Regions from separate parts of the Pseudoalteromonas maris genome, predicted to be linked through region 2. Evidence: predicted binding sites of a transcription regulator. Region 2 holds the regulator's gene; the other holds the start of a gene.
What was found. Region 2 encodes ArgR, which controls arginine synthesis, uptake and breakdown. Its sites were predicted from a motif close to ANTGAATANNTATTCANT; they were not measured.
Positions count from the first base shown of each region.

Region 1: the regulator ArgR is predicted to act here: its motif matches at 9,133-9,150, upstream of argC (N-acetyl-gamma-glutamyl-phosphate reductase).

Region 1 covers NZ_JBMMUF010000004.1:286,102-302,124, forward strand. The annotation lists gene ampE (beta-lactamase regulator AmpE) at 1-527, shown strand, start outside; gene epd (erythrose-4-phosphate dehydrogenase) at 727-1,752, shown strand; gene AAEU32_RS08165 (phosphoglycerate kinase) at 1,780-2,955, shown strand; gene fba (class II fructose-bisphosphate aldolase) at 3,096-4,160, shown strand; gene phoB (phosphate regulon transcriptional regulator PhoB) at 4,712-5,401, shown strand; gene phoR (phosphate regulon sensor histidine kinase PhoR) at 5,481-6,812, shown strand; gene AAEU32_RS08185 (PstS family phosphate ABC transporter substrate-binding protein) at 6,901-7,869, shown strand; gene argE (acetylornithine deacetylase) at 7,933-9,078, opposite strand; gene argC (N-acetyl-gamma-glutamyl-phosphate reductase) at 9,303-10,310, shown strand; gene argB (acetylglutamate kinase) at 10,312-11,085, shown strand; gene AAEU32_RS08205 (ornithine carbamoyltransferase) at 11,094-12,011, shown strand; gene AAEU32_RS08210 (argininosuccinate synthase) at 12,021-13,220, shown strand; gene argH (argininosuccinate lyase) at 13,236-15,101, shown strand; gene AAEU32_RS08220 (hypothetical protein) at 15,251-15,457, shown strand.
Region 2 covers NZ_JBMMUF010000003.1:121,686-137,708, reverse strand. The annotation lists gene AAEU32_RS05535 (alpha/beta fold hydrolase) at 1-578, opposite strand, end outside; gene AAEU32_RS05530 (ATP-binding protein) at 585-1,952, opposite strand; gene AAEU32_RS05525 (response regulator) at 1,953-2,639, opposite strand; gene AAEU32_RS05520 (Spy/CpxP family protein refolding chaperone) at 2,818-3,261, shown strand; gene AAEU32_RS05515 (YcxB family protein) at 3,472-3,990, shown strand; gene AAEU32_RS05510 (hypothetical protein) at 4,045-4,467, shown strand; gene AAEU32_RS05505 (DUF3885 domain-containing protein) at 4,579-5,178, shown strand; gene AAEU32_RS05500 (Fe(3+) ABC transporter substrate-binding protein) at 6,231-7,244, shown strand; gene AAEU32_RS05495 (ABC transporter permease) at 7,258-8,889, shown strand; gene AAEU32_RS05490 (ABC transporter ATP-binding protein) at 8,889-9,929, shown strand; gene AAEU32_RS05485 (Dyp-type peroxidase) at 10,004-10,909, shown strand; gene argR (transcriptional regulator ArgR) at 10,906-11,373, opposite strand; gene mdh (malate dehydrogenase) at 11,601-12,536, shown strand; gene pdhR (pyruvate dehydrogenase complex transcriptional repressor PdhR) at 12,818-13,567, shown strand; gene aceE (pyruvate dehydrogenase (acetyl-transferring), homodimeric type) at 13,656-16,023, shown strand, end outside.

The DNA.
Region 1 (16,023 bases), on a different contig from region 2:
AAGAGGCGGCCACTTTGTACGCTATGCAAATGGGCCAAGTGCGTACTGAGCAAGAAGAACAAGGCGAAACGTTTGCGCAAACCTTGGCGTGGATAAACTTTCGCTTTTACTGTGCAGTGATTTTTTGGTTTGTGTTGCTTGGGGCACCAGGCGCGGTGTTTTATGCACTGGCACGCACATACTTAGATGTGAGCAAAGACGCCGAGCATGAACTAGCACATTGGCATCACAGTTTGATGCAAATGGTGCATTGGTTAGAGTGGCCAGCGGCACGTGTTGCGAGTTTTGGCTATTTGGTTATCGGTAACTTCTCGAAGGGGACACAGACTTGGGTCAAGCATGTGCTCGACTTTTCGGTATCCAATCGCAGCGTGATCACTGAAACGGCTTTGGCGGCGGAGCAAATAGAAATTGAGCATTATGGTTGTACTATCGAAGCGCAATGTATGATGCGATTAGTAAAACGTAATGTTATGTTTTTCCTAGCACTTATCGCAATCTTGACGCTGTTTGGCGGACTTTCCTAGGGAATAGTTAAGGGGCATTATGCCCCTGATATTGACCAATGACGCATCCTCTTTATTGTTTCTTTCATGGCACAATCTTGCCATAGACGGTTTTTATTTGTACTTGCCCCTTACACTCGCGGCGCGAGTCGATTACAATAGCGCCCATCATTCTTAGACCTGCGTCTGTTCACTTACTTTATGGCGGTAGTCTCTACATATGGCAATTAAGCTCGCGATAAATGGCTTTGGGCGCATTGGGCGCAATATCTTACGTGCTCTGTACGAGAGCGATCGCCGCGGTGAGTTTGAAATTGTTGCTATCAATGAATTAGCAAAGCCAGAAGGCATTGCTCATCTTCTCAAATATGATACGGCTCATGGCCGCTTTGCCTTTGATGTCTCATTGTCTGACAATGCTTTAATCGTCGATGGCGATGAAATAGCGCTGTACTGTGAGCAAGATGCCAGTGCCTTACCATGGCAACAGCACAATGTGGATGTTGTGCTCGAATGCACAGGTGTTTACCACTCTCGTGAACATGCACAATTGCACCTTGATGCGGGTGCTAGAAAAGTCCTGTTTTCACAACCGGCGGATGCCGACGTAGACGCGACTATTGTGTATGGTATCAATGATCATGAGCTCAATGCTGAGCACACCATTGTGTCGAATGGCTCATGTACGACTAATTGTATTGTTCCGGTTATTCAAGTGCTTGATGATGCCTTTGGCATTGAATCAGGTGCTATCACCACGATTCATGCATCTATGCATGATCAGCAGGTGATCGATGCATACCATGACGACTTGCGCCGTACTCGCGCAGCAAGTCAGTCGATTATCCCAGTTGATACCAAGCTAGCGCGTGGAATAGAGCGTATTTTACCTAAGTTTCATAGCCGCTTCGAAGCGATAGCTGTGCGCGTACCAACCATAAACGTTACGGCAATGGACTTGAGCGTGACGGTAAATACTGATGTCTCGCTAGATGATGTAAACCAAGCAATAGCTAATGCTGTGCATGGACGTTTAGCGGGAATACTTGATTACACAGAAGAACCACTGGTCTCGGTTGATTTCAATCACGATGCACATTCTTGCATCATTGATGGTACACAGACACGAGTCAGTCATAAACGCCTGATAAAACTATTAGTATGGTGTGACAACGAGTGGGGGTTCGCGCATCGTATGCTCGATACCTCTGCAGCGTGGATGCGACAAGCCGCATCAAAGCATTGATAAAACGTATAACTAAGGAGATAGAGAATGTCAGTCATCAAGATGGCAGATTTGGATTTAGCAGGTAAGCGCGTATTGATCCGTGAAGATCTTAACGTTCCTGTTAAAGATGGCAAGGTGAGCTCAGATGCACGTTTACGTGCAGCACTGCCTACTATTCAACTCGCGTTGGATAAAGGTGCTAAAGTGATGATTATGTCTCACTTAGGTCGTCCTACTGAAGGTCAGTACGATGAAGCATTCTCACTTGCTCCTGTGGTTGAATACCTTAATGACAAGTTATCGCAAGATGTACGTTTGGCTAAAGACTACCTCAATGGTGTTGACGTTGCAGATAACGAAGTGGTTGTATTTGAAAATGTGCGTTTTAACAAAGGCGAAAAAGCGAATGATGAAGCGCTTGCTAAGCAATTAGCCGCATTGTGTGACGTGTATGTTATGGACGCATTTGGTACCGCTCACCGCGCTCAAGCGTCAACCCATGGTGTTGGTATGCACGCACCTGTTGCGTGTGCAGGACCATTACTCGCTGCAGAATTAGATGCACTTGGTAAAGCCTTGGATAATCCAAAGCGTCCACTTGTTGCTATTGTTGGCGGATCAAAAGTATCAACTAAGCTGACCGTTCTTGATTCACTTTCAAACGTTGTTGATCAGCTTGTCACCGGCGGTGGTATTGCTAATACGTTCATTGCAGCGGCAGGTCATCCAGTAGGTAAGTCTCTGTACGAGCAAGACCTAATTGCTGAAGCGCAAAAACTAACAGATACGGCGCGCGCTAATGGTGGCGATATTCCAGTGCCAGTAGATGTGGTTGTAGGTAATGAGTTTTCTGAGTCAGCAGTGGCGCAATTAAAAGACGTGCAAGATGTGACAGACGAAGACATGATCTTTGATATTGGTCCAAATACAGCCAAGCAATTGGGCGATATTATTGCTCAAGCCGGAACCATTGTTTGGAATGGCCCTGTAGGTGTATTCGAGTTTGACCAATTTGGTAATGGTACACAAAGTATCGCCAAAGCGATTGCACAGTCTGATGCCTTCTCTATCGCTGGCGGCGGCGATACTCTTGCAGCCATTGATAAATATAATGTGGCTGATAAGATCTCGTACATTTCTACTGGTGGTGGTGCCTTCTTGGAATTCCTCGAAGGGAAAAAACTACCAGCGGTTGCTATGCTAGAAGAGCGAGCAAAATAACGAATTAACTTCAAGGCCGGCCTCTCACTTTGCCGGCCTTGTGTTACGAGCCAAAGGCTCATGTTTGGATTAATCCAAACACAAACATCCCGTTCAAAAACCCGATAGTCTGGTGCTATCAAAAATTGGAGATAAGCGAAATGGCTTTGATCAGTATGCGTCAACTTCTCGACCATGCGGCGGAATTTGGTTACGGCGTACCTGCCTTCAATGTAAATAACCAAGAGCAAATGCGTGCCATCATGGAAGCGGCCGACAAAACGAACAGCCCGGTTATTGTGCAAGGCTCAGCTGGTGCCCGTGCATACGCAGGCGCCCCTTTTATTCGCCATATGATTTTGGCTGCCATTGAAGAGTGGCCTCACATCCCTGTAGTAATGCACCAAGACCATGGTACGTCTCCGGCAGTATGTCAGCGCTCAATTCAACTAGGCTTTTCATCAGTAATGATGGATGGCTCATTGCTTGACGATGGTAAAACTCCTTCATCTTACGAGTACAATGTTGACGTAACACGTCGCACCGTTGAGATGGCGCACGCATGTGGTGTCTCTGTTGAGGGTGAGCTAGGTGTACTTGGTTCATTAGAAACTGGTGAAGCTGGTGAAGAAGATGGCATTGGTGCAGTGGGCAAATTGTCTCACGATCAATTGCTTACCGATCCTGAAGAAGCGGCTGATTTCGTTGCTAAAACAGGTGTTGATGCACTTGCTATTGCTTGCGGTACATCACACGGTGCATACAAGTTCACGCGTCCACCAACAGGTGACATTCTTGCAATTAACCGCATCAAAGAAATCCACAGCCGTATTCCTGATACGCACCTTGTAATGCATGGCTCTTCATCTGTACCACAAGAGTGGCTAGCGGTGATCAACGAGTATGGTGGTGAGATCCCTGAAACTTACGGTGTGCCAGTAGAGCAGATCGTTGAAGGGATTAAGCACGGCGTGCGCAAAGTAAACATCGACACTGATTTGCGTTTAGCCTCAACGGGTGCGATTCGTCGCCACCTAGCGCACAACCCTGCGAACTTCGATCCTCGTAAGTTCCTTGCAGAAGCAACAAAAGCAATGACTGACATTTGTGTTGCGCGTTATGAAGCGTTTGGTACTGCGGGTCAGGCGGATAAGATCAAGCCAATTTCTTTAGATGACATGCACATGCGTTATCTAAGTGGTGAGCTAGCACCTAAAATTAAGTAATTTTAGATAGTTAGTACAATAGAAAGCCTCGCATTATGCGGGGCTTTTTTAGATCAAGATTTTACCTATTCAGTATTGGAGTATGGGGATTCAAGCAACGCTCAGATCATCAACGTGCCACCAGTAATTTTTGTAACTGCATGATAAATTATACTTTATCAAAAAAGTGATGCACTGATCGGTTGGGATCAGAGTTTTATCAACTTAGGGGATTTGGGATCACTGTCGTACTAACTGTGTTGTCCACCAGTGACATTCTGATTATTTAGTAAACAAAAATCAGGGGGTTAGTTATTAGTAATACGCGTCACTTGGTATAAGAGTGATCCCAATGCAGATCGATTAGTAAAATACTGATCCCGCCAAGGAGGGAATCAGGGCACTCCCTAGTATAAAAGTGATCTAAACATGTGTGCTTAGTAAGATAGCGATCCGCGGATCGGTCTGCTATTTTTGCCAGTTTGAGTTATAAGGTATAGGCTTTCATAAAAATGTCACAAAAAGTACTAATAATGGCATGCGTTCATTAAGACCAATAAGAGATAAATGGAATGTCACGTAAAGTTCTTGTTGTTGATGATGAAGCACCTATTCGCGAAATGCTGGTGTTCGTCCTCGAGCAAAATGGGTATCAGGCAATAGAAGCACAGGATTATGACTCAGCGCTTGCTGCTATGGTTGAGCCATACCCAGATATGGTGTTATTGGACTGGATGCTTCCAGGTGGCAGCGGTATTCAAATAGCCAAGCAATTCAAGCAAAACGATCACACACGCAATATTCCGATCATCATGCTCACGGCCCGCGGCGAAGAAGAAGACAAAGTGCGCGGTTTAGAAGTGGGGGCTGATGACTATGTCACTAAACCGTTCTCACCCAAAGAATTGATGGCGCGTATGAAAGCCGTGATCCGCAGAGTGTCACCGACATCCCTAGAAGAAGCAATTGAAGTGCATGGTTTGCGGCTCGATCCTGTTTCTCACCGCGTAACATCTCAAGGTAGTGAGCTCGATATGGGCCCTACTGAATTCAAATTATTACATTTTTTCATGACTCACCCAGAGAGGGTTTACAGCAGAGAGCAATTGCTGGATCATGTTTGGGGTACGAATGTGTATGTGGAAGACAGAACGGTTGATGTACACATTCGTCGTTTACGAAAAGCTATCGCGCCGATGGGGCATGATCGCTTAGTACAAACTGTGCGTGGAGCGGGTTACCGCTTTTCAAGCAAAGTGTAGGGACATGTGGGGGCGTGATTATGGCATGCCCTAGCTGTTAATCAGCACAGCATCGTCATGCACGAAATAGAGATAATCTATGTATCGAGTAATTAATAAACGCACGCTAACAAAGCGTTTGTTTATGTACTTCTTACCATTAGTAATGATAGGTGTGCTTGTAGGCGCACCTTTTTTGCTTCTCTTTTTGGGCGCTTTAACGCTACTACTTTGGCATTATCGTCAGCTCTATCGTCTCAGTGATTGGCTTATTAATCAGCGCTCTTTTAATCCACCTGAAGGAGAAGGCGCGTGGGAGCAAGTCTTTGAAGGCATTTATCATTTACAACAACGTAACCGCAAAAAGCGCAATGAACTAGCTGATCTCATTCGTCGTTTCCGAGAAGGCGCTGAAGCCGTGCCTGATGCAGTTATTGTATTGCAGTTCGACTTCAGTATTGTGTGGTGTAACCAACTTGCTTTGCGTTTGCTTGGATTGCAATGGCCTGCTGATCATGGTCAGCGTATTGATAATCTTATTCGCCACCCTAAATTTAGTCGCTACATGCTTAAAGCTAAATATGATGAACCATTAGAGCTTGATGTGACCCACAGCGGCGAGCAAATTTTAGAATTCAGGGTCATGCCATATGCGCAGTCGCAAATAATGATGGTAGTGCGTGATATCACGCGGCTCAAGCAACTCGAGCAAATGCGCAAAGATTTTGTCGCCAACGTATCCCATGAGTTGCGCACACCATTGACAGTGGTTACAGGATATTTGGAAATGATGGATGCGGATAACATGCCGCCTCCAGCGATGTGGCAAAAGGCCCACACCACCATGTTAGAGCAGTGCCAACGTATGGATGCTCTGGTCAATCAACTTCTGTCATTGTCGCGTATCGAAGGTGCGCGTAAACATGACAATGACAAACCAGTAAATGTGCCCGCAATGTTAGAGTTGATCCAAACAGAAGCGCAATCACTGAATCAAGATAAAGGCCACACCCTCATCTTCGAAGTAGATCACGATCTCGATGTTATAGGCGCTGGCGAAGAGTTACGCAGTGCGTTTTCGAATTTGGTTTTTAACGCTGTGCATTACACGCCAGAGAGTGGAGAGATCATTGTGCGTTGGCAAACAAAAGGTGGTTACGCGCAATTTAGTGTCACCGACAATGGTGAGGGGATTGCGCCGGAGCATTTAAATCGACTCACTGAGCGTTTTTATCGTGTTGATAAGGCTAGAAGCCGAAAGACTGGTGGCTCAGGTCTAGGTCTTGCAATCACTAAACATGTGCTTACTCGCCATGATTCAACCTTACATATTGACAGTAAAGTAGGTCAGGGAAGCTGTTTTTGGTTTGCATTCGCACCGAGTTGGGTGGTGTCAAAGCCCAGCGATACCTTGCATTTAGTACAGTCATAAAAGTGTCATTTTTAAGTAATTTAACTGTCATTTTTCCCCTGCACAATGACCGCAGTTAAAACATGGGAAGAACAAATCGGAGAACCCAATGAAATTTAAAAACTTAGTTGCTGCAATGGGCGTTGCTATTAGTGCTCTGACTGCAGGTCAAGCAATGGCTACAGACAAAGCGATTCCTGAGTACGAAAAGACAAGTGGCATCTCAGGCAACTTTTCATCTGTTGGTTCAGATACACTCGCTAACATGATGACGTTCTGGGCAGAAGAATATAAGCGTATCTATCCTAACGTAAACATCCAAATTCAAGCTGCTGGTTCATCTACTGCTCCTCCAGCATTAACAGAAGGGACTGCTAACTTCGGCCCAATGAGCCGTAAAATGAAGTCTAAAGAAATTGAAGCGTTTGAAAAACGCCACGGTTACAAACCAACTGAGATTCGCGTTGCGATCGATGCGCTAGCGGTATTTGTACATAAAGATAACCCGATTGAAGGTCTGCGTATTGACCAAGTTGATGCGATTTTCTCATCAACACGTAAATGTGGTGCAGATTCTGAAGTGAATCGCTGGGGTGAGATTGGTCTTGAGGGTGATTGGGCTTCTAAAGACATTCAGCTTTATGGTCGTAACTCTGTATCTGGTACATATGGCTACTTCAAGAAGAAAGCATTATGTAAAGGTGACTTCCGTAACAACGTAAACGAGCAGCCAGGTTCGGCGTCAGTAGTACAGTCTATCTCGTCTTCAGTGAACGCGATTGGTTACTCTGGTATCGGTTACAAGACATCGGGTGTGCGCACTGTGCCTCTAGCTAAAAAAGGCGACAAGTTTGTTGACGCAACACTTGATAATGTAGCTACAGGTAAGTACCCACTATCACGTTTCCTATATGTTTACGTGAACAAGCACCCAAACAAGCCACTGTCACCAATCGATGCTGAATTCATCAAAATGGTGCTGTCGCAAACAGGTCAGAAAATTGTTGAAAAAGACGGCTATGTGCCACTTTCAGCACAAATGGTTGAAAGCGAATTGGCTAAGCTAGGCTTAAAATAATCTTTGAATCTTGTTGATTAACAAGCAAAGCCCCTCATCTGAGGGGCTTTTTTATACCTTGATTTACCAACAACTTCTGTGAATTAACTCTTTTATCATCTGTTGCGAGGGGACGATTCGCTCCATCGCCAAAAATTCATTAGGCTGATGTGCTTGGGTAATGGAACCTGGGCCCATAACAATCGTTTCACACCCCAATTGCGCGATAAATGGTGCCTCAGTGCAATAATTCACGGCCACGGCTTGTTGCTGCGATACGGACTCTGCGAGTTTCACAAGGGCACTGTCAGTGGTACCCGCAAAGGCAGGTATAGGCTCGTGCATGTCACGCACTTCAACACAGCCCGGATATTGCGTATTAATGTCTTTGGTGGCATCAAGTAACATTGCTTGTAATTCTGGGATGCTCAGCCCCGGTAGAGGACGCATGTCTAACTGTAATTCACAGCACCCGCAAATACGGTTTGCGCTGTCTCCACCATGAATATGCCCTAAGTTTAAAGTTGGATAGGGAATAGCAAAGTGCTCAATTGAATATTTATTCTTAAGTTCCTCTTTTAGCTTCAGCAAGTTTTGAATGACCAGATTCATCACTTCAATGGCATTGATGCCGCGCTCTGGATCTGAACTGTGACCACTCTTTCCAATGATACGAATTGCCGATGTCATATGACCTTTGTGAGTGAATACTGGCACCATGTCGGTGGGTTCACCAATGATACAGCGTGCGGGCTTTAAGTCTGGATATCTTGCAACTTCTTGCGCACCGGCCATGGTCGTTTCTTCATCGGCGGTCGCTAAAATTAACAGAGGTTGCTGTTGAGTGCTGCTATCAAGCTCTGCAATCGCATTGAGTACAAAAGCAAAAAATCCCTTCATATCAATACTGCCCAGACCAAACAGCTTGTTATCTTGCTCTGTTAGAGTAAATGGATCCCTATGCCAACGGCCTTCATCAAAAGGCACCGTATCTGTGTGCCCTGCGAGCATCAAACCACCGGCTCCTTCGCCGCGCTTTGCGAGCAGATTAAACTTGCCCGGAGCGCTTTCTAATTCAATGACTTGACACTCAAAACCGAGTGATTCACACCATGTAGCGAGGAGTTCGATAACGCCGCGATTGCTTTGACTTTGTTGAGGGTCAAGCGAACTAATCGAGGGAGAAGCAATAAGTTGCTTATATAGCTCAATAAAATCAGGGGTTAGCATAAATTTTCCAAATAATTATTCACAACTGTTGCATAACAATATAAATGCCTTTATAGTGAATATCAATTCACTTTTTTAGCATAAATATTGTTTGATGATTGGTTTTCTTCCTAGCATATCGCAACGACGATAGTTCGAGTACACATCCCTCACAGGGTGTGTACTCACTTTTTTTTCGTCGGGCTTCCCGCCTGTTATTTAGTTCTTTTTTGAGTGTGTTGTAAATGAATATTGTAATAGTTGGAGCAAGCGGTTACAGCGGGGCTGAGTTAGCCAAGCTAATCGCCAATCACCCTTATTTTGATTTAGTAGGATGCTATGTATCTGAAGCAAGTGCAGATTTAAACAAGCCATTAAGTCAATTGTATCCTGAACACAAAGGAGTAGTTGATCTTTGCCTTGAAGGATTAAGCCCTCATGCTATCAAAGATATTTCGCAAAAAGCAGATGCAGTATGTTTGTGCACCGATCATAAAGTGAGCATTGACTTAGCTCCTGTATTTTTGGAAATGGGCTTAAAAGTATTTGATTTATCTGGAGGTTTTCGCCTATCTGATGCGAGCCAGTATGACCAATATTATGGTTTTACACACCAACACCCAGCACTACTTGATCACGCTGTTTATGGCTTAGCAGAGTGGTATGGTGACAAAGTAAAAGATGCCAATCTTGTGGCGGTTGCTGGTTGTTATCCCACTGCGAGCCTAAATGCGCTCAAACCCTTAAAAGACGCCCAGCTGTTAGCAGATAATGCTCACATCATTATCAATGCCGTCTCAGGTGTTACCGGAGCCGGTAGAAAGGCCAATATCGGTACGCATTTTTGTGAGGTATCCCTCACGCCCTATGGGTTATTCAATCATCGCCACACTCCGGAGATTGAACAATATCTTGATCATCCTGTTCTATTTACACCGCATTTGGGTAATTTCAAGCGAGGCATTTTGGCGACCATCTATGCCCAAGTTAATCATGGTGTGAGCATTGAGGATGTGAGCTCTGCGTATCAAGTACTTGCTGATGAGCCGCTTATTCGCTTGCTAGGTGCAGGGCAAGTCGCGTCTATTAAAGGAATCGAAAATCAACCTTATGTCGACATAGGCTGGAACCTAAAGGATCAGCAACTGATCATCAGTGTTGCTATCGATAATCTACTCAAAGGCGCATCAGGTCAGGCATTGCAGTGTTTAAACCTAAATGCAGGCTTAGCAATTAATACGGGACTAATGTGATATGGCAACTGCAAAGAAAACATGGGTAATTAAGCTCGGCGGAGCCGTATTGAATAACCTTGAGGCGTTGGATGCCTTATTTGCAGCTTTAGCATCAAAGCCCGATGCCCACTATGTTGTTGTTCATGGTGGTGGTGCGTTGGTGGATAGATGGTTACACGATGCAGGGTTTGCAACCGCAAAGCATCAGGGGTTACGCATTAGTCCTGCTGAACAAATGCCCTATATCGTGGGGGCATTAGCTGGGTGTGCGAATAAACAACTCGTTGGCGCGGCGCTGAAAAACGCATTACAACCCGTGGGCATTAGCCTATATGAAGCTGGAGTACAAGCGCAGCAAAAACTCAAGGCTTTAGGGTGTGTTGGCGAGTGTGAAGAAGTACCGGGCTCAATTGTTCCTTCGTTATTAGAAAACCACCGTTTGCCTGTTGTTAGCAGTATCAGTTTCGATAGCGAAGGTAATTGGTACAACGTGAATGCCGATGAAGCTGCTGCGGCCATTGCTAAGCAGTTACAAGCGGAACTTATTTTCATGACCGATGTAGAGGCAGTGCTTGACCAACAAGGGCAGCCTTTGCATGTATTAAGTGCACAGCACATTTCACAGCTTATTGAACAAGGAGTTATATCGGGCGGGATGGAGGTCAAAGTTAAGACCAGTCTTCTTGCAGCCCAGCACTTACGAAGAGGTGTGTATATCTCAAGCTGGTTAAAACCACAAAACCTCATCGCGTTGCTCAATGGCGAGCACGTGGGCACTCAAATTACGATATAGATATGACTATGAAACAAGATTTTATTACTGGCTTAGAGCTAGATGACAAAAAAGTACTGTCGCTATTAAACCTAGCGCAAGAGATCAAAGCACAACCAAAAGACTATGCGCAGGCATTGGCTGGCAAATCCATTGTAACCCTGTTTGAGAAGCAAAGTTTACGTACTCGTCTGACATTTGATCTTGGTATCCACAAGTTAGGTGGTCATGCGGTGTATTTGGATCAGCAAAATGGTGCAATGGGTTCGCGTGAGTCAGTTAAAGACTTTGCGCTCAATATTAGCGCATGGGCTGATGCCATTGTTGCTCGTGTAAATCAGCATAAGACACTTCAAGAACTCAGTGAGTTTTCAGCAAAACCTGTGGTTAACTCATTGTGTGATCTGTATCACCCGTGTCAGGCGCTTGCCGATTTTTTGACACTTAAAGAGGTACATGGTGATGTGAGTCAATTAAAACTGGCTTACTTAGGTGAGGGAAATAACGTAACTCACTCATTAATGCTACTTGCTGCTACATTAGGTACAGATTTTGTGGCAGTATGCCCCAAAGGCAGCGGTCCTGATGCGCAAATTGTTAAACAAGCAGAGCAAATTGCAGCAGCCAAAGGAGCGTCTATCCTTGTCAGTGACCGTGTCGAAGCGGCTGTTGGTGCTAACGCTTTATATGCAGATACATGGGTGTCAATGGGCGACAACACACCGCTTGAGCAAGTAAAAGAAAAGTACATGCCATATCAGCTAAACAAAGAGCTGGTAGAGATGACAGGCGCACAAACGATATTGCATTGCCAACCAGCACACCGTGAATTTGAAATTACCTCTGAGGTGATGGATGGCGAACAATCAAAAATTATTCAGCAAGCAGAAAACCGCATGCATGCGCAAAATGCCTTGCTAGTGACATTATTAAACCCAAATTTTTAAGGACTTGAGATGAGCACTATTAAAAAAGTTGTATTGGCCTACTCGGGTGGTTTAGATACATCAGCAATCGTTCCATGGTTAAAAGAGAACTATGGATGTGAAGTTATCGCATTCGTTGCCGATGTTGGCCAAGGAGAGGAAGAGTTGCAAGGCGTAGAGGAAAAAGCGATTGCATCGGGTGCGTCTGAGTGCCATATCGTTGACCTTAAAGAAGAAATGGTTGCTAACTACATCTATCCAACGTTGAAAACCGGTTCGGTATATGAGGGCACCTATTTGCTAGGTACTTCGATGGCACGTCCAATCATTGCTAAAGCACAAGTAGAAATTGCGCGCAAAGTGGGCGCTGATGCGTTGTCCCATGGTTGCACAGGTAAAGGGAATGATCAGGTCCGTTTTGAATCTTGTTTCGCTGCCCTTGCGCCTGATCTAAAAGTGATTGCGCCTTGGCGTGAGTGGGATCTATCAAGCCGTGAGTCTTTGCTTGATTACCTAGCACAGCGCGATATTCCGTGTTCAGCGTCAGCCACCAAAATTTACAGTCGAGATGCCAATGCGTGGCATATTTCTCACGAAGGTGGTGAACTTGAAGATCCATGGTGTCAGCCAAGTGACCAAGTGTGGACCTGGACGACTGCTCCAGAGCAAGCACCCAATGAGCCAGAGCTAGTTACTTTAAGCATCGAAAAAGGTGAAGTTGTAGCTGTTAATGGCGAACAACTAAGCCCATATCAGTGCTTGGTTAAATTAAACCAACTCGCTGCGCCTCACGGTGTTGGTCGTGTTGATATTGTTGAAAACCGTTTAGTTGGCATGAAGTCTCGTGGTTGTTATGAAACACCGGGCGGCACAGTGATGATGGCGGCATTACAGGCGATTGACGAGTTAGTTCTGGATAAATCAAGCCGCAAGTGGAAAGAAACCTTGGCTGGTGAGTTTGCACATCTAGTGTATGACGGTCGTTGGTTTACACCACTTAAAGACAGTATTTTGGCAGCGGCTGAGGCATTCTCACAATACGCCAGTGGTGAAGTTGTGCTGAAAATGTACAAGGGTCAAGTAGTCGCAGTACAAAAGCAATCAGTTAACAGCCTGTATAGTGAAGACTTCGCTACCTTCGGCGAAGACGATGTGTATGACCAATCACACGCTGAAGGATTTATTCGTTTGTTCTCGTTATCTAGCAGAATTGCAGCGCTTAAGAAGTAAGGCAGGAGATAGGGTATGGCACTTTGGGGTGGACGGTTTTCATCGGGTCCTGATGAAGCTTTTAAACAGTTTAATGATTCTTTGCCATTCGATTATGTTATGGCTGAGCAAGACATTATCGGCTCTATCGCGTGGGCGGGGGCGCTCAATCGTGTTGCTGTATTAACTGATGCTGAGCACTCAGAGCTAGTGGGTGCCTTGTATGAGTTACTTGAGGAAGTTAAAGCGGACCCGGATAGTGTAGCGCTCAGTGGTGATGAAGATATTCATTCCTACGTAGAAGCCGCGCTAATTGGTAAAGTGGGCGATCTTGGCAAGAAATTGCATACAGGACGTAGTCGAAATGATCAGGTGGCAACAGATTTCCGGTTGTGGTGTAAAAAGACTGCGTTAACAGTTGCTGATGCCATCTGCGCGACTAAAACAGCCTTGATTGCGTTAGCTGAGCGTGAATTTGGTACTGTTTTACCCGGCTATACCCACCTTCAACGTGCTCAACCTGTGCTATTTAGTCACTGGTGTATGGCTTATGTGGAAATGCTAGAGCGTGATGAGAGTCGTTTGTATGATGCGCTCAAGCGCCTTGACCAATGCCCGTTAGGGAGTGGCGCATTAGCTGGCACTGCTTATGCCATGGACAGAGAGCTTCTTGCTCAGGACCTTGGTTTTGCCAGTGCGACACGCAATAGCTTAGATGCAGTATCAGACAGAGACTTTGTTGTGGAGCTACTAAGCACCGCATCAATTTCGATGCTGCATTTGTCTCGTTTTGCTGAAGACCTCATCTTCTATAACTCTGGCGAAGCCGGTTTTATCGACTTGGCGGATAATGTGACATCAGGTTCGTCGTTGATGCCACAAAAGAAAAACCCAGATGCGTTGGAGCTTATCCGCGGTAAGACTGGGCGTGTATTTGGTGCCATGAGTGCCATGATGATGACTCTTAAATCATTGCCTCTGGCTTACAACAAAGACATGCAAGAAGACAAAGAAGGGCTTTTTGATGCGCTGCCAACCTGGTTAGCTTGTTTACACATGGCGCAATCATGCATCAATGGTATTAAAGTGAATGCTGATAAAACCAAGGCGGCTGCGCAAGGTGGCCATGCTAATGCCACTGAGCTTGCTGATTACCTAGTTGCGAAAGGGATCCCGTTCCGTGAAGGGCATCATATTGTTGGTCAGCTTGTGCAAGTTGCGATTAGTGAAGGGAAAAACTTGGAACAACTGGAACTTGCGCAATTTAAAGCTGTATGCGATGTCATAGATGATGATGTGTACGCAGTGTTAGAGCTCGATGCATGTCTGAATGCCCGTAAAGCCCTTGGGGGAACGTCTCCTCAACAAGTGAGCTTTGCTATCAAACAGGCTAAAGCGAAGCATCACATTGTGGTGCGCGACGCGAACCTAAATGATGTCGACGCTATTAGCGAACTTATACAATACTGGGCTCGTGAAGGTGAGAACTTGCCTCGCGCAAAAAGTGACATGGTGCACTCTATTAACGAGTTTGCCGTGACCGAGGTCGATGGCAAAGTAACGGGGTGCGCCTCTTTGTACGTGTATGATACCGGTTTAGCTGAAATCCGCTCGTTAGGTGTCAATCCACAGTGCAGTGTTAAAGGTCAAGGGCGCTTTTTGGTAGAACACTTGCTTGAAAAAGCCAAAAAATTGGCACTTAAGCGTGTGATTGTACTGACGCGTGTACCTGATTTTTTTGCCAAACTTGGATTTGCTGACAGCAGCAAGGCAAGTTTACCTGAAAAGGTTATGAAAGACTGTGAGTTGTGCCTACGCAAGGAGAATTGCGACGAAGTGGCAATGGATTACTACCTACAAAAAGTGGAAATCGGTGAGATCCCATGCCAACAAATCGCCTAATTTTGATCATGTTGTGATTTTTGGCACGCCTTCTGCATTGTTATATGGGTCGTCAAAGAATTGATTTTGACGGCTCCATTACAAAGCATGTTAAACATTTGACATGGCTGTTAATAATAATTTAACTTAGGTTTTAAAGGAGATTAACGATGCAAGTTAATGCCAATTCACAAATTCAAGCACAAGCATACACAACACTACAACAGCAAGCTCAGCCTGTAGCGCAAAACACTGGCACTCAGACGCTACAATCTGATACAGTGACTTTATCAAGCGACGCAGTAGCTGCGAGCCAAGCTGAGTTACAGCGTGGCGGTGGGGATGTGATTCTTGATCCACCTAAAAAAGAGAATTAGGAAATAAAACGAGATGACGGATGTATTTTGAGAGAGGCCTAGCTGTTTTTATGGGATCCTTCGTTGTGTGGGGATTCCTAATGGCAATGTTGTTTAACTTGCTACTTTTGGGCTGCAAAGCTAAACAAGACTTAAGGCTTGTTTGGGTTAGCGTGGTCATGTTCATCTCGTATTTCATTAGTGATCACTTTCATGATTATTTTAGAACATATGATTATTACCTTAAGTGGCTCACTTATGATCTGCTTACTCTTATCTTAATAGTTCCAGTCTTATTTTTCAGGAAATCGCCTATATCAGCGGGTGTTATATACGTAATTATAGGGTTGACATTCAATAGTGTCCTTTTGCTACTCATGCATACTGACATTGTAGTAGCAGGGAACAGAGAAGAGTGGTGGTTTTGGAGCTTTTACTCTATGGGGATAAATTTATCGGACCTCACAATGATAGTCGCTCTAATAGTAGACAGAGATGTTTTAGGTTTTATCATCTTCAAAAAGCTTCTTGTGGAAAAGCTCTCAAAGAAAAGCAACTCTCTTTATCGAAGAAATATAGACGCTATT
Region 2 (16,023 bases):
GGGCCGTGTCCGGGTACATAAGCATCACCTTGCGTGAAGGTACACACCGAACTTGCCCACAGTTTGGCAAGCCAAGGTGCGGTGGACCCCGTGTGAATGGCCAGCATCGGTGCGCTTAAAAAGACGCCTGCAAACTGCTCAGGGTGAGTACATACATAATCCAGTGCAATTGCGCCTCCCATAGAGTGGCCTAAGAGCACTTTCTTAGCGCGCCAATGACGATTAACTACCTGCGTAATAAACTGATGTAAATCAGCTTTGTAGTCATCAAAATGACCAACATAGCCGCGGTGAGCGTCGTCTAAATGGCGGTATGAACGCCCTTGCCCTTGATGGTCAACGATAAACACCGCGATGTTGTTACGTGCTAGCTCCCACAACAACTCTTGGTATTTCTGCGCCGCCTCGATACGACCTGAACTAATAACAATGGCAAAGTCAGCTTGGTAAGGTATGTGATAGGCATAAAAAAGCTTACCGTGCTTTGTTTCTAAAAAGTCAGAGGTCATCTCAGTGTGCCAAAATTGCGCAATGGCCTCATCGTTTTTATGGAGCAAAGCTTCGCTGGAGTAAAACATTCAGTATTAGTTCGTAGGTATTTGAATTCTCGCTACTAAACCACCTTGTGGGTGATTTTGCAATAAAAGTACCCCTTTGTGCGCCGCAATTGCCTTATCGGCAATGGCCAGTCCTAAGCCTGTACCACCCCCTTGGCGCTCTCGCGCACTGCCTACACGATAAAAAGGCTCTGTGATGTGGGCGAGTTCTTGCTCAGGCACGCCAGGGCCATCGTCATGGATGGTCAACTCAAATAACTGAGAGCTCACAGTTAAGGAAACCTTAATGTGACTACGCGCGTATTTGATAGCGTTACGCAGTAGGTTCTCTATGGCGCTGGCGATAAGTTGTGGGTCTATATTCATCACTTTATGCGCATCAATATGTGGAATGTGCAGCGTCTTTTGCTGTGATTGCGCTTCAAAAACCGCGTTTTCAAACACGGGAGTGAGAAGTGTATCGACGGAGATAGCCTCTGTAGCAAGCTTTTGCTGGCGATTTTCTAATCGAGAGAGCATTAATATACGTGCGATCATCGCGTCTAATATTTGCGCTTCTTTGTCAATGCGCGCAAGGTGCTCGCCGACGCGGTCATGCTCTTGTTCTTGTGCCATTGCGCAGGCAAGAGAGAGGCGAGTAAGTGGAGAGCGAAGCTCGTGGGATATATCGCCCAGTAAAGAGCGCTGGCTAGTCACCAGCGTTTCTAGGCGTTGTGCCATCACATTAAAGTCTTTTGCCAGCGCTCCTAGTTCGTCATTACGGGTGTACGATGGCCCAACGCGAGCGGTTAAATTGCCCTCTGCTATGGCATTGGTGCTGCTGCGCAGAGATTTGATTGGGCCAATCAATGTGCGCGTAAATATAAAACTCAGCAATAACGAAGCACCAATCGCAACGGCGACTTTGACCCAGCTAGGCACAAACCTTAGGCGAAACATAAAAGGTAATGTTCCGCCTCGTCTTATTTCAAATAATTGATATTGGCCCTCAGGCAAAGTGATAAGCTCAGGACCAAAAGCTTGAAAGTTCTGGTGATAAATGAATTGTGGCGGCATATCGAGACGAAAGCTCAATAAGCTCAACTCGTTTTCATCGACACTAGTGAAATTGCGATAGCCCTCGCCGAGTTCCGGTGAATACACATACAGCTGTCGACGCGTTTTAAGACGCGGTCTGTCGATAAGCTGCTGCACGCTTAGAGTCTCTCTTTTGGCCGAGCGCTCTAAGCTGTGGGCGATGCGCTTTAAGCTATGAGCGTCTTCTTTGCGCAGCGGCTCATAGCTGATATCGCTGAAGTTCACTGAGGTCAACATTGCCAACGACCCCATGGTGGCTGCCAATGTTAGCCAAAACCACAGGAAAATCTTTACGTAGAGTTTGTTGAACATCTGCATTTAGTGGCTATCTCCGACTAATACATAACCTGCGCCACGCACCGTACGTACACGTTCTTGTTCTATATGCTCGCTTACTTTCTTACGTAAATTACTGACATGCATATCAATTGAGCGATCAAAGGGGGCAAGTCGTCGTCCTAACACCTGCTCACTGATCTGTTCTTTACTAATAATGGCGCCCGGCTCGCTCATAAGTAGATGCAAAATAGCAAACTCAGTCCCCGTTAAATGCAGTGGTTGGCCATTTGCTGTGGCGCAGCGACTGTGCATTTGAATACAAAGCCCTGAAAAATCGAGCTCAGCTCGCGGTTGGCTATTATTGATGTGTTCAATGCGTCGGGTGATGGCTTTAATGCGCGCGATAAGCTCGCGATGGTTAAATGGCTTGGGAATATAGTCGTCAGCACCGAGTTCAAGACCGAAAATGCGGTCAAAATCATCGCCTTTTGCAGTGAGCATAATGACCGGGACCACAGAGTGAGTGCGCAGTTGTTTGAGCACTTCAAAGCCGTCGATTTTAGGCAACATGACATCCAGCAACACCAGATCAAATTGACCATTTAGGGCTTGCTCAAGACCCTGTTCACCGTCGTGCGCACAGTGCACCTCAAAGTCTTGGCTTTGGATATAGTCGCTCAACATATTGGCCAACTCGATGTCATCATCGACTAAGAGAATTCTCATTTGCGTTTTCACTTCAATGCGTTGCTTAAATGCTTTGATAGTTTAATACTACCTGATCGCACACGCCGGCGGCGACATCTTTACACAACCTTTACACTGCCCTGACGTTGCTTTGCATTGCCAGCGCTAAACTTGTCTGCAAATAGAGTTCCCAACCACGGAAAATTAGGAGAAGAGTATGAATATTAAAGCCTTACTAATTGCAGGATTATTAACAGTAAGCGTAAGCTCGGCAGCTGCTTGGGCAGGTCACCACGGCGAAGGGCATAAACAGCGCGGCATGTTCGCTGAACGTATGATGCGCGCGCTAGATTTAAGCGAACAACAGCAAGCACAAATCAAAGCGCTAAGAGAGCAACATAAAAGCGAATTGAACCGAGGTGGGCGCAGAGAAATGAAAGCCAGTATGGATTCATTGGTGCGCACTAGTGCAGAGTTTGATGAACAAGCCGTTAAAGAACTCCTAGCTTCAAAGCAAGAGGAGCGTTTGCAACATCAGGTTGCACGCGTGAAGATGCAACATCAAATCTGGAATATTCTCACTGAAGAGCAGCAGGAGAAGTTTGCTCAAATGAAGGAAAACCATGAGCAACGCCGTGCGAGCAAGCGCGGTGAAAGATAACGCTCAGTCAGGCTTTGCCGCCAAGGAGGGTGAACAAGCCTAGTAGTCTGATTACCTTTGGCAAACCAACTACTCCAATTTAAAGAAATGCTAGGGTATTTCCTTAAATTGGAGTAGATCATATCTGATCTTGGTGTTTTAATGGATAGATTTTGGAAACTCGTATGCGCACTGCTAAAATGTTATACATACTTGAGGGAGCATTACAGGATGTTGATTACTTTTCGAATTCAAAAAGATGAGTATAAGAAATTTACCAAGTTTGCGTTAAAGCGAGCTTCAGGAAACAAAAGTGAAAAAAAGTCTTTTTTAGCTAGTTTTGCTATCTGGTTATTAATGGCAATTGTTTTCATGTTTATTTTCCTAGCCCTTGGTACAAAGGGATTTGATTTTGATATTGCGACAGCTGTAGTTGTTTTATTGCCAATATTAGTGGGCGTTGGTGTTTACTTTTACGAGATGCTAAAAATTCAAAAGCATGCATTGCCCAAAGAGGATGGCTTTTTGCTTTCAGAGAGTACAGTAGAGTTGAAAGAAGATGGACTACACGCATCAAAAGACTGCGCTACTTCTTTTTTTAGTTGGAAGGTTGTTGAATCGATAAGTGTTAATGATGGAGATTACTATTTGTTCATAGATAACATGTACGCGATTATCATTCCAAATTCTGCGTTTAAGAATGAAAATGAAGCAATAGAGTTCAAAGGTTTGATTAAGAAGTATGCATAACAAGGTCATGAATTTTACTCCTTCGTCGCCGGACACTCGTTCCTCGCGCCGATTATGGCGGCGTTATACCTTCTTATGAAATATTTTTATTTGGCGGTTTTAATTCTGGGGTTGAACGGGTGCTCCTTCAGTGAATCAGAGGCACCGCGCTTAGATTTTGATTACGCTAAAGAGCCGTTAAAACTAGTCGAGTACGTTGACGGAAGTTGGGAAAAAGTTTGTTTCCTCGGCCCTTATTCGACTGATGAGGCTGCCGAAGAGTTGCTAGGTTTTGAATGGCAATTAGAATCATTGACGTCAGTGTGGGTAAACGATGGCGTTACTCTATTAGTCTTCGTTGAAAATGCTTCTGTTCAATCGTACTACGAGGTTTCTAGAACACATTATGATTTCAGTGTTTTTTCAAATTCTTGTGTTAACCGTAATTCGAGCTCATTTATAAAGAGTGGTTCCAAGGTGTTGCAAACACAGGTATAACAAACACATTAAGCCAGCTTCGCTGAGGCAGTAATACGTGGGTTCTGTCGCTTCGCTCCAATTTTAGCCCACGCATCGCCGTCCCTTATGTGGGTATTGGAGAGCTCAAGGATGATCCAGCAAGCATTCGAAAAATTTGGAAAGAATTCCTTCCAACATGCGATTTTCTATAGCAACGAAAACTGTTTAAGATTTGAGTTGTCGGAAGCTGCAAAGCATGACTCTCATATTTCGATGTTCACAACCGCTCTAGAGCGTTGTACTGAAATTATCGAAACTGTATTCGAAAAGAACAATGAACTTTCAATCTGTATCTCATTTGCTGGAGATTCTCTTCTATCAAAGTTGTCTCAGTTTCGTGAATTAAAACAGTTAGGAATCAAGTTCCCAAAAATAAGGTACATATACAGTGAATGGGACGAAGATGAGGAGTGGCATCGAAACTACGTTTTTTTCAAAATAGCTAAAACCGAACTCCATAAATTACTCTTTGGTAAAATGGCAAATGATCTAGGGATCAGCCCATCTTATTGGCTCGACGTTTACATATTTGATTTGGAGCTAGGCGTTTTGGCACATCCATATGATGATAGAGGTATGGATCTGGTGGGTAGCAATAAATTCATGCTTTCTAGAATCTACAAACAGTTTAATAGTTGGCTTTTACAATATGATATTGGCATCATGAAGCAATGGTTTGGTAATCCGTAGAAGTTACTAAATAGGACGCAAGACGCTTGGTTTGAGCACCTTCGTCGCTAATTTTAGCCAAGTACATTTCGCCAGTTATGCGAGCGTTACTAAGAAAGTACAATGCATGATACTGAGTCAACAGTTACAGAATTAGAGGCTTCTCTCTTTCCTTATAAAGTAAGATCTTCAACTGCCTATTCCGATAAACGTATCGAGCCTAATTTTACTGAGGTTAGTGCTTTGATTATTGTGCGGCGCGCCGCTTGCGCTTGCAGCCATAGCTGTTGCGCTGGAGTTTGAGCTGAAAAATAGGCAAAAAAATACGCGACCTAAAAGGCCGCGCTGACGGAATTTTTCTAGCATCCTGCCAGATATTGAAGCAAGTTCAACTCCCTAAGATCTGCGAAAGATCCTCCGCAACATGTTGCGGTTTCATCCTTGGTCCTTTTCCTGTGACAACCTGTCTTGCGACTCATTAGTAGGGTATCTTTGGTTCGCGTTTTGATACCTTAAGTCTGGGATTAGTCCATCACTTCCTGTGAGCTAACATCCTGTTAGTTTTCCTTCGAGAACCCAACCTCTTTCATCCTTGAGTAACATCCATACTCTGTTGTGCATCTTGCACTTACTGTAAGAAACCTTTCCGTGTCTCTATTCCATGTAGTAAAAGCATCCCGCTTAAATTCACATCCTTGCGAACTGGTTTTCCTTAACTCCGGGGTCTGTATCCCTTACAAACCACCCGTATAGTTTAATAGATGCGGGCGAAGAGATCTGTATGCAAAAAGTGGTCAGGATTTTGTAAGAATATTGAAATGAAAGGTAAAAGCGATAAAGATCAGTAGTTTGTTGTGATTCTGGAAGGTTTTTCATGAGGGTATTTGAGTGATCGCTTCGCACTATGTGAGATATTTCTCACACGTTGTGGCGCTAAGTTGGAAGCCATTAGCGTCAGGGGAGTGCGAAACACTTAGCAAACATCACTCGCTTTAAATACTGTACATTTTTAACTTTGATAGTATGATGCGTTTGAGAATTATTATTATTTGCAACTTTGTTTGGAGGCTTTAATGAAAAAAGCACTGGGGTTTGCGCTAGCATCTGTCATTACCGCGTTCTCATCGGCAGCTATGGCTGAAGAAACAGTTAACATTTATTCTTTTCGCCAACCGTTTCTAATTGAGCCAATTTTAGAAAAATTTACTGAGCAAACAGGGGTTAAAACCAATGTCGTGTTTGCCAAAAAAGGCTTGATTGAGCGTCTTAAGCGTGAAGGAAAACACACTCAAGCAGATCTCGTGTTAACGTCAAACTTTAGCGCTTTAATGCAGCTAGAAGAAATGGCTTTAACTCAAGCGATTGCAAGTGAAACCGTTAACGCTAATATCCCAGCAGGTTTTCGTGATCCGCAGGGGCAATGGGTTGCTCTTACAAAGCGCGTTCGTAATGTTTATTCATCAAAAGATCGTGTTGGTAAGCTTGATACATTACGCTATGAAGACTTAGCTACTGATGCGTACAAAAACAAAGTGTGTATGCGCCCAGGTAAGCACCCTTACAACCTCGCATTGGTTGCATCTATGATTGCTCATCATGGTGAAGAACAAACAAAAGCATGGTTAGAAGGTTTGAAAGCGAATCTTGCTCGTAAACCTCAAGGTAATGACCGCGCTCAAGTTAAAGCGGTTAAAGAAGGTTTGTGTGACGTGGCGATCGGTAACAGCTACTACTTCGGTAAGATGATTGAAGATCCGCAGCAAAAAGCATGGGCTGACTCAGTATTTATTAACTTCCCGAACCAGCAAGACCGAGGCGCACATGTGAACGTTTCTGGTGTTGTGCTCACCAAGCATGCCAAAAACACTGAAAATGCCTTGAAACTGATCGAGTTTATGACCGACAATACCGCGCAAAATATGTATGCCTCTGTGAATATGGAATATCCGGTTAAGCCGGGCGTGCCATTGTCTGAGCTTGTGGCTTCTTGGGGCGAGTTCAAAGAAGATACTCTGCCGTTATCGGAAATCAGCAAGCACCGTCCAGCAGCTTTAAAACTGCTAGATGAGGTGAAATTCGACCTATAACTGATTGGTATAAATGCAGTTTAAGCTTTCGCTGTCTTCGTGGCAGCTAATAGCATGCGCGACAGGCTTTGGCCTGTCGTTGCCGTTATGCTTCCTTATATTTGAGTCTTTACAAAGTGATCCTGAGGTGTTCGCACACCTGTGGGATACTGTGCTGTGGGACTACATCGGCAATACCCTGATCCTTATTTTGGGGGTGGCGTTACTTAGTTGCTTAATTGCATTGCCATTGGGGTGGCTCGTTGCCAATTGTGAGTTTCCGGGGCGCAAGCATTTTGAGTGGGCGTTAATGCTGCCGCTAGCCATGCCAACGTATTTAATTGCCTACGTTTACACTGATTTATTTGACTATGCCGGCCCGGTACAAATTGCTCTGCGCGACTTTTTTGGTTGGCAATCACCTGACGATTACTGGTTTTTTGACATTCGCACCTTAGGTGGGGCAATTGTAATGATTGCGCTGGTGCTGTATCCCTATCTGTTTTTAATTTTTAAAACCGCACTAAAAGAGCAATCTCCGAAATTAGTGCATGCCGCACACATCATGGGGCAATCGCCAATACAAAGCTTTTTCAAAGTGAGTTTGCCACTGGCACGAGGTGCTATTGCTGCGGCCATTGCACTTATTAGCATGGAAGCCATGGCTGACTTTGCCACGGTCAGTTATTTTGCCGTGAGTACTTTGACAACAGCAGTGTATGACACCTGGTTTGGTTATTACTCACTCACCGCGGCGGCAAAGATATCTGGCATTATGTTGCTCATATTATTTGTCGCTATTATGGTTGAGCGCTACTCTCGACGCAATCAGGCTGTGTTTGAACGACAGAGCCAAATTACCCATGAACCACTGTATTATCTAACAAAACGCAAGGCGCTGGCAGCTACCTTATTTGCCAGTAGTATCTTGCTCATCGCCTTTGCTATACCCGTGTTTGTGTTACTTGGTTATGCCATTGATTACTTTACACAAGCGTGGAACAGCGCCTTTTTTGAGTATGCGTGGCAAAGCTTAAAAGTGTCGGCCATTGTCAGCTTCGCCACCATAGTGTTGAGCATTTTTGTGGTTTATTTTCAGCGCTTAACGCCCAGTGCGTGGAGTTTATGGCCGGGCCGCATGGCCAGTACGGGCTATGCTTTACCCGGCACAGTGTTAGCCATTGCTGTATTGCTACCGCTGACGTTTATTGAAGGTAAGTTAAATGTGTGGTTCGACTCATCATCGTGGCAGCCTGGACTGTTTTTGAGCGGCACCTTGTTTGCCATTATCTTCGCCTACATTGTGCGTTTTTACGCTATTGCTCATGGCACGATAGAGGCGAGCTTTAGTCGCATCAGCCCTAATTTGGATATGGCGAGTCAATCAATGGGGCGAAGCCCAAGACAAACACTGACGAGCGTCCACATTCCAATTTTACGACGCGGCATCCTCACCGCAGCCTTGCTGGTGTTTATTGAATGCATGAAAGAGTTGCCCGCAGCACTGCTGCTTAGACCATTTAATTTTGAAACCTTAGCAACGCATGTGTTCCAATATGTTAGCGATGAGCAACTTGAACTTGCTTCAGTGGCTGCACTCTTTATTGTTATTGTGGGTTTGATCCCGCTGTATTTTATTAACCGCTCAATGGAATATAAACACTGATGACGGCGCAATTACACCTAGAGAACATTTGTTTTAACTATAGTGAGCGAGCGGTAGTTGATAACCTGAGCTTGCGCTTAGGTGATAACGAAATTCTCTGCCTATTAGGTGCCAGTGGCTGTGGTAAAACGACGACCCTCAAAGCCATTGCCGGTTTATTGCGTTTGCAATCAGGGGTGATCCGTTTAGGGGATAAAGTTCTGTGTGACGAGTCGCAGTTTATTGCGCCTCAGCACCGTAACATGGGCATGATGTTCCAAGACTATGCGTTGTTTCCGCACTTAAGTGTGGCGCAAAACATTGCATTTGGTCTAACAGATTTAAATAAGAGTGAAAAAGCAGCTCGCGTCACAGAGATGCTTGCGCTGGTGCACTTAGAAGAGTGCGCTGAGCGTTATCCGCATCAGTTGTCAGGTGGGCAGCAGCAGCGTGTAGCAATTGCCCGAGCATTGGCTTACAAGCCAAGTTTATTACTGCTCGACGAGCCGTTTTCAAACATCGACCATCAAGTGCGCTTTCAGTTAATTGCCGATATTCGCAGTATCATTAAAGACCAACAGGTTAGCGCTATTTTTGTGACGCACTCTAAAGAAGAGGCTTTTGCTTTTGCTGACACATTGGCTGTCATGCACCAAGGTAAAATTGCCCAACAAGGCACGCCACAAGAGTTATTCGGGCACCCGCGCTCGCGCGTTGTTGCTGAGTTTTTAGGGGATGGCTTGTATCTTGATGCAACCATGCAGGATGACTATCACTTCGAAACACAGTTTGGCGTGGTCAAATCATTACAGCCAGTGAACGCCAAGGCTAAAGAAGGTCAGCTGTATGTACGTCCCCATGATTTACATCTGGTTGCTGATGACAAAGGCACAGTGACCGTGCTTTCTAAGCGTTTTGTGGGCACTGAATATGTGTATCGTGTGCGCGTAGGTGAGCAGGAAATTGAAGTACCCGTAAGCCAACCTGAACAAGAGTTTTTGCCGACACAAAAGCTATCGATTACAATTACCTCACACTCGGTAAATTTCTTTACTGATTAATCGCTTATTCATCGCACCAAGAGGCGCTATGATAAAGCACGCATAACAATAAAAGTCGAAGGAATTTAGCATCCATGCCTAAAGCGCAGTCTGGCGTTTGTGCGCAGGCGAATTTACATGGCCTGCATCTGTTTTTTAATGTCTTAGATGGACATGATGAAACGGTTAAAAGCAAAATTGCACAACTAGTTGAATTGCAAGCGGAATATGACGACCGTTTTTCCGAGGCAATGGTATCTAGTTTTGTTGCTATTGGTGCGCAATATTGGCCTCATTTCTACTCACAGGGGATGCCCCGTGAGCTGGCTAGCTTTCCAAGCTTTGCTAATGCTGATCACAGTGTGGGTGTGAGACCGTTCGATTTATTCATCCAAATACGCTCTGATAGAGAAGACGTGAACCACCTGTTTGGCCAACGTGTTTTGCAAGTATTGAGCCCTGATGTTGAATTAGTGGAAGAGATCACCTGCTTTCGATTTTTGGATGGCCGTGATTTTAATGGCTTTGTTTATGCCCCTGATACACCTCGCGGTCGACAAAAAATGCTCACTGCATTGGTTGATGAGGGCGACGCAGAGTTTGTGCAAGGCAGTTATATTCATGTGCAACGTTTCACCCATAATCTTAATGCGTGGCAAGCATTATCCATTGAGGATCAAGAGCTGGTGATGGGGCGTACGCGCTTGGATAGTGAGCTACTTATGCCACTCAATGCCAACAGCCATGCCGTATGCACTGAGTTAAAAGACGAAAAGGGTGAACCGCTTATTCTGCATCAAGGCATGCCATTTGGTAGCATGAACAAGCAAGGAATGTTGTCAGTTACCTGCTCGGCCAGTGGCTCTGCATTTGCGCAGATGCTCAAAAGCCAACTAGGTGATCACCAGCATTATGATGCGTGGCTTGATTTTACGCAGGCGGATATGGGAGCTGCATTTTTTGCTCCCTCAATCGAGTTTCTTAAAAGTTTAAAAAGTTAGACGTTGTCGAATAACTTACGCACGCGCTCTAGCGTGGTATCGATTTCAGATACTTTGGCAGGGGCGATAAAAATAGTGTCGTCCCCAGCAATCGTGCCCAGTACACCATCGGCTTTGCCTAATGAGTCCAGTAAACGGGCAATAAGTTGAGCCGCACCCGGACTGGTGTTGATGATGATCATCATTTCGTTGTGTACGATGTCGATCACCAGTTGGCGTAATGGTGATTTAGCCGTTGGCACCGCGAGTTCTGCTGGTAAGCAGTACACCATTTCTTGTTTCGCGTTACGCGTTCTTACTGCACCGAATTTGCTCAACATGCGCGACACTTTACTCTGGCTGATGTTGTCAAAGCCTTGCTCTTTTAAGGCGTCAACTATCTCACCTTGAGAGCCAAAATTTTCTTCTTTGAGGATGGCTTTGAATGCCTTGACCAGTGCTTCTTGTTTTTCTTGCGCTTGCATAATGTCATTCTTCTTTGCAATAAATTGTAAACATTCTACCTAAGAAGTGAGTGTATTTCATCACGACTTGCTGTTTACACCTAAGTTTACGACCATAGTTGAGATTATCATCAAAATAACGACGATAAATTTGTTTTTAGCGCCCATTTTCATTATCTTTATGGCCATCAATTGGTCACACGACCCAATCTCTACAAACTAGTCTCGTTATTTTACGGAGAATTAAAATGAAAGTTGCCGTTTTAGGTGCTGCCGGTGGTATCGGTCAAGCGCTATCTTTACTACTAAAAAATAGCCTTCCAGCAGGTTCTGAACTGTCGCTATACGACGTAGCGCCTGTTGTTCCTGGTGTTGCTGTAGACCTATCACACATCCCAACTGCAGTAGCAGTAAAAGGTTTCGGTAAAGACGACCTTGATGCAGCACTAAGTGGTTGTGACATCGTTTTAATTCCAGCAGGTATGCCTCGTAAGCCTGGCATGGACCGCGCTGACCTATTCAACGTAAACGCAAGCATCGTGCAAACACTTGCTGAAGGTATCGTTAAAAACTGTCCTAAAGCGATGGTTGGTATCATCACTAACCCAGTAAACGGCACTGTGCCAATCGTTGCTGAAGTATTCAAAAAAGCAGGTACTTACGATCCAGCTCGCGTATTCGGTGTAACGACGCTAGACGTTATCCGTGCAGAGACTTTCGTTGCTGAACTTAAAGGTCTAGACGTAAGTGAAGTTAAAGTACCAGTGATCGGTGGTCACTCAGGTACAACTATCCTACCTCTACTTTCACAAGTTGAAGGCGCTTCTTTCTCAGATGAGGAAATTTCATCACTAACAACGCGTATTCAAAATGCTGGTACTGAAGTAGTTGAAGCAAAAGCGGGTGGCGGTAGCGCAACATTATCTATGGGGGCAGCAGCAGCGCGTTTCTGCCTTTCTCTAGTTAAAGGTATGCAAGGCGAAGAAGTAATTGAGTACGCTTACGTTGAAGGTAACGGTGAAGACGCACAATTCTTCGCTCAGCCTGTACGTTTAGGTAAGAACGGTGTTGAAGAGCTTCTTTCTTACGGTGAGCTAAGCGCGTTCGAGCAAAAAGCAAAAGACGACATGCTTGCAACTCTGAACAAAGATATCCAAGAAGGTATCGACTTCATGAATAAATAAGCTTGCTATTTTAAATAGTTAGCTGCCACTTAAGCGGTCGTTTTAGGTGGATAAAGCCTCTACATCAATGGTGTGGGGGCTTTTTTATGGTCAAAAATTGGTGCTTTAACTGGTATGACCATTTGTTGCAATGTGAAAAAGACTTTAATTTTTGTCCATATATTCCATACTGAGTGAACACTTTTTGAGTCGTTTACCGGCATTTTTGACAGCCTAGGGTGAATCTGGTAACGTATCTGCACTTTTTGGTATGACCAATTTACCCAAAGCTAAAAATAACAATGTCATTAAAAGTCAAAGCAGCGAAACTTTCAGATGTGATCCTAGCGCAACTTGAGAACATGATTCTGGAGGGGTCGCTGGCACCTGGTGAGAAATTGCCACCGGAGCGTGAGCTGGCAAAACAATTTGAAGTGTCTCGACCTTCACTGCGTGAGGCAATTCAGAAACTGGAAGCCAAAGGTTTAGTAACGCGCCGTCAAGGTGGTGGCACATTTGTTAAAAACCAGCTTGAAGAAGGGTTAAGTGATCCGCTGTTTGAGTTGATCAGTAAACACCCTGAGTCTCAGTTTGACTTACTTGAGTTTCGTCATGCCCTTGAAGGGATTGCGGCGTACTATGCGGCGCTGCGTGGAACGCAAAATGACTTTGTGAAAGTAAAAGAAAGTTTCGACAAGATTGCCCAAGCGAGTGATGATTTGTCAGCGAAGGCCAAAGCCATCAATGCATTTCATTTTAGTATCGCTGAAGCGTCGCACAATGTGGTGTTGTTGCACCTAGTGCGCGGCATGCAAGCCTTGTTGGAGCAAAATGTACTGCAAAACTTGCAAGTACTTTTGAAGAAAACCGCGGTTTCTCAGCAACTCGCTGAGCATCGTCAGGTGTTAATGGATGCCGTGATTGAAGGTCGTCCAGAAGAGGCACGTCTAGCCAGTAATGCACACTTAGCGTTTATTGAAGAAGCATTACTGGAAGCAACCAAAGAGCACTCTCGTATCGAGCGCTCATTACGACGTACTCGAGCACAATAAAATTCGCTGTAAGCCCCTGTGGAGCATGGCTCGCATAGGGGCTTTTTGGCATTTTAAATTCGTATTTTAAACATAAGGAAAACTCCATATGTCTGAAGTCAATAAAGTTGACGTAGACGCATTTGAAACCCAAGAGTGGTTACAAGCCCTTGAGTCTGTAGTGCGTGAAGAAGGCGTTGAGCGAGCGCAATTTATTCTTGAGCAAGTATTAGAGCAAGCTCGTTTAGACGGCGTTGATATGCCAACAGGCACAACAACAAACTACGTTAATACTATTCCAGCAGACCAAGAACCTGCATATCCGGGTGATGTAAATCTAGAGCGCCGTATTCGTTCTATCATCCGTTGGAATGCAATCATGATTGTTCTGCGTGCGTCTAAGAAGGATCTTGACTTAGGTGGACACATGGCGTCTTTCCAGTCGTCAGCTGCATTCTACGAAGTGTGTTTCAACCATTTCTTCCGTGCGCCTAACGAGCAAGACGGTGGTGACTTAGTGTATTACCAAGGTCACATTTCACCGGGTATTTATGCTCGCGCATTCGTTGAAGGTCGTTTAACGGCTGAGCAACTCGACAATTTCCGTCAAGAAGTTGATGGCAATGGCCTTCCTTCTTACCCACACCCTAAATTGATGCCTGAATTCTGGCAATTCCCAACTGTATCTATGGGTCTAGGTCCAATCGCATCAATCTATCAAGCTCGCTTCCTTAAGTACCTTGATGGTCGTGGTTTAAAAGATACCTCTAATCAGCGCGTCTACGCATTCCTTGGTGATGGCGAGATGGATGAGCCAGAATCACGCGGTGCAATTTCGTTCGCTGCGCGTGAAGGTCTTGATAACCTGTGCTACCTAGTTAACTGTAACCTACAGCGTCTAGATGGCCCAGTTATGGGTAACGGCAAGATCATTCAAGAACTTGAAGGTTTGTTCAAAGGTGCTGGCTGGAACGTAATCAAGGTTGTGTGGGGCAGTGGTTGGGACAAGCTACTTGCTAAAGACACAACAGGTAAACTACTACAGCTGATGAACGAGACAGTTGATGGTGATTACCAAACGTATAAAGCCAAAGATGGTGCCTACGTGCGTGAGCACTTCTTCGGCCGCTATCCAGAAACAGCAGCGCTTGTTGCTGATATGACAGACGAAGAAATCTTCGCGCTGAAGCGTGGTGGTCATGAGCCATCAAAACTATTCGCAGCATTCAAAGCGGCGCAAGAAACCAAAGGTCGTCCAACTGTGATCCTTGCTAAAACCGTGAAAGGTTACGGCATGGGTGATGCAGCTGAAGGTAAAAACATTGCGCACCAAGTTAAGAAAATGGACATGACGCACGTAGCACATCTACGTAACCGTCTAGGTCTTGAAGATTTGGTATCAGAAGACGATCTGGCTAACCTTCCTTACCTAACATTGGAAGAAGGTTCGAAAGAATACGAATACTTGCATGCACGTCGTAATGCGCTTCATGGCTACACGCCGCAGCGTCTTCCTAACTTTAGCGAAGAGCTGGCATTACCTCAGCTAGATGCATTTAAGCCTCTACTTGAAGAGCAAAAGCGTGAAGTATCAACGACTATGTCGTTTGTTCGTACGCTTAATGTGCTACTAAAAGACAAAGGTATTGGTAAAAATATCGTGCCAATCATTGCTGATGAAGCGCGTACGTTTGGTATGGAAGGCTTGTTCCGCCAAATCGGTATTTACAACCCACGTGGCCAGAACTACAACCCAGAAGACCGTGACATCGTTTCTTATTACAAAGAGGACCAAGGCGGTCAGGTACTGCAAGAAGGTATCAACGAGCTAGGTGCAATGTCATCATGGGTTGCTGCAGCAACATCTTACAGCACCAACGATCTACCAATGATCCCGTTCTACATCTATTACTCAATGTTTGGCTTCCAACGTGTAGGTGACATGGCGTGGATGGCAGGTGACCAGCAAGCACGTGGTTTCTTACTAGGTGCTACCGCAGGTCGTACAACGCTTAATGGTGAAGGTCTACAGCACGAAGATGGTCACAGCCACATTCTTGCAAACACAGTTCCTAACTGTATTTCTTACGACCCAACATTCGGTTATGAAGTTGCAGTAATCATCGAAGATGGTATCCGTCGTATGTACGGTGAGAACCAAGAGAACGTGTTCTACTACCTGACTCTGATGAACGAAAACTACCATCAACCGGCTATGCCAGAAGGTGCTGAAGAAGGTATTCGTAAGGGTATCTATAAGCTAGAAAGTTATGCTGGCAGCAAAGGTCAAGTGCAGCTTCTAAGCTCTGGCACAATCATGAATGAAGTTCGTAAAGCGGCGCAAATCCTTAGCGACGACTACGGCATTGCGTCAGATGTATTCTCTGTGACGTCATTCAATGAAATTACACGTGATGCGCAAGATGCAGATCGTTACAACATGCTGCACCCTGAAGCAGATGCAAAAGTTCCTTACC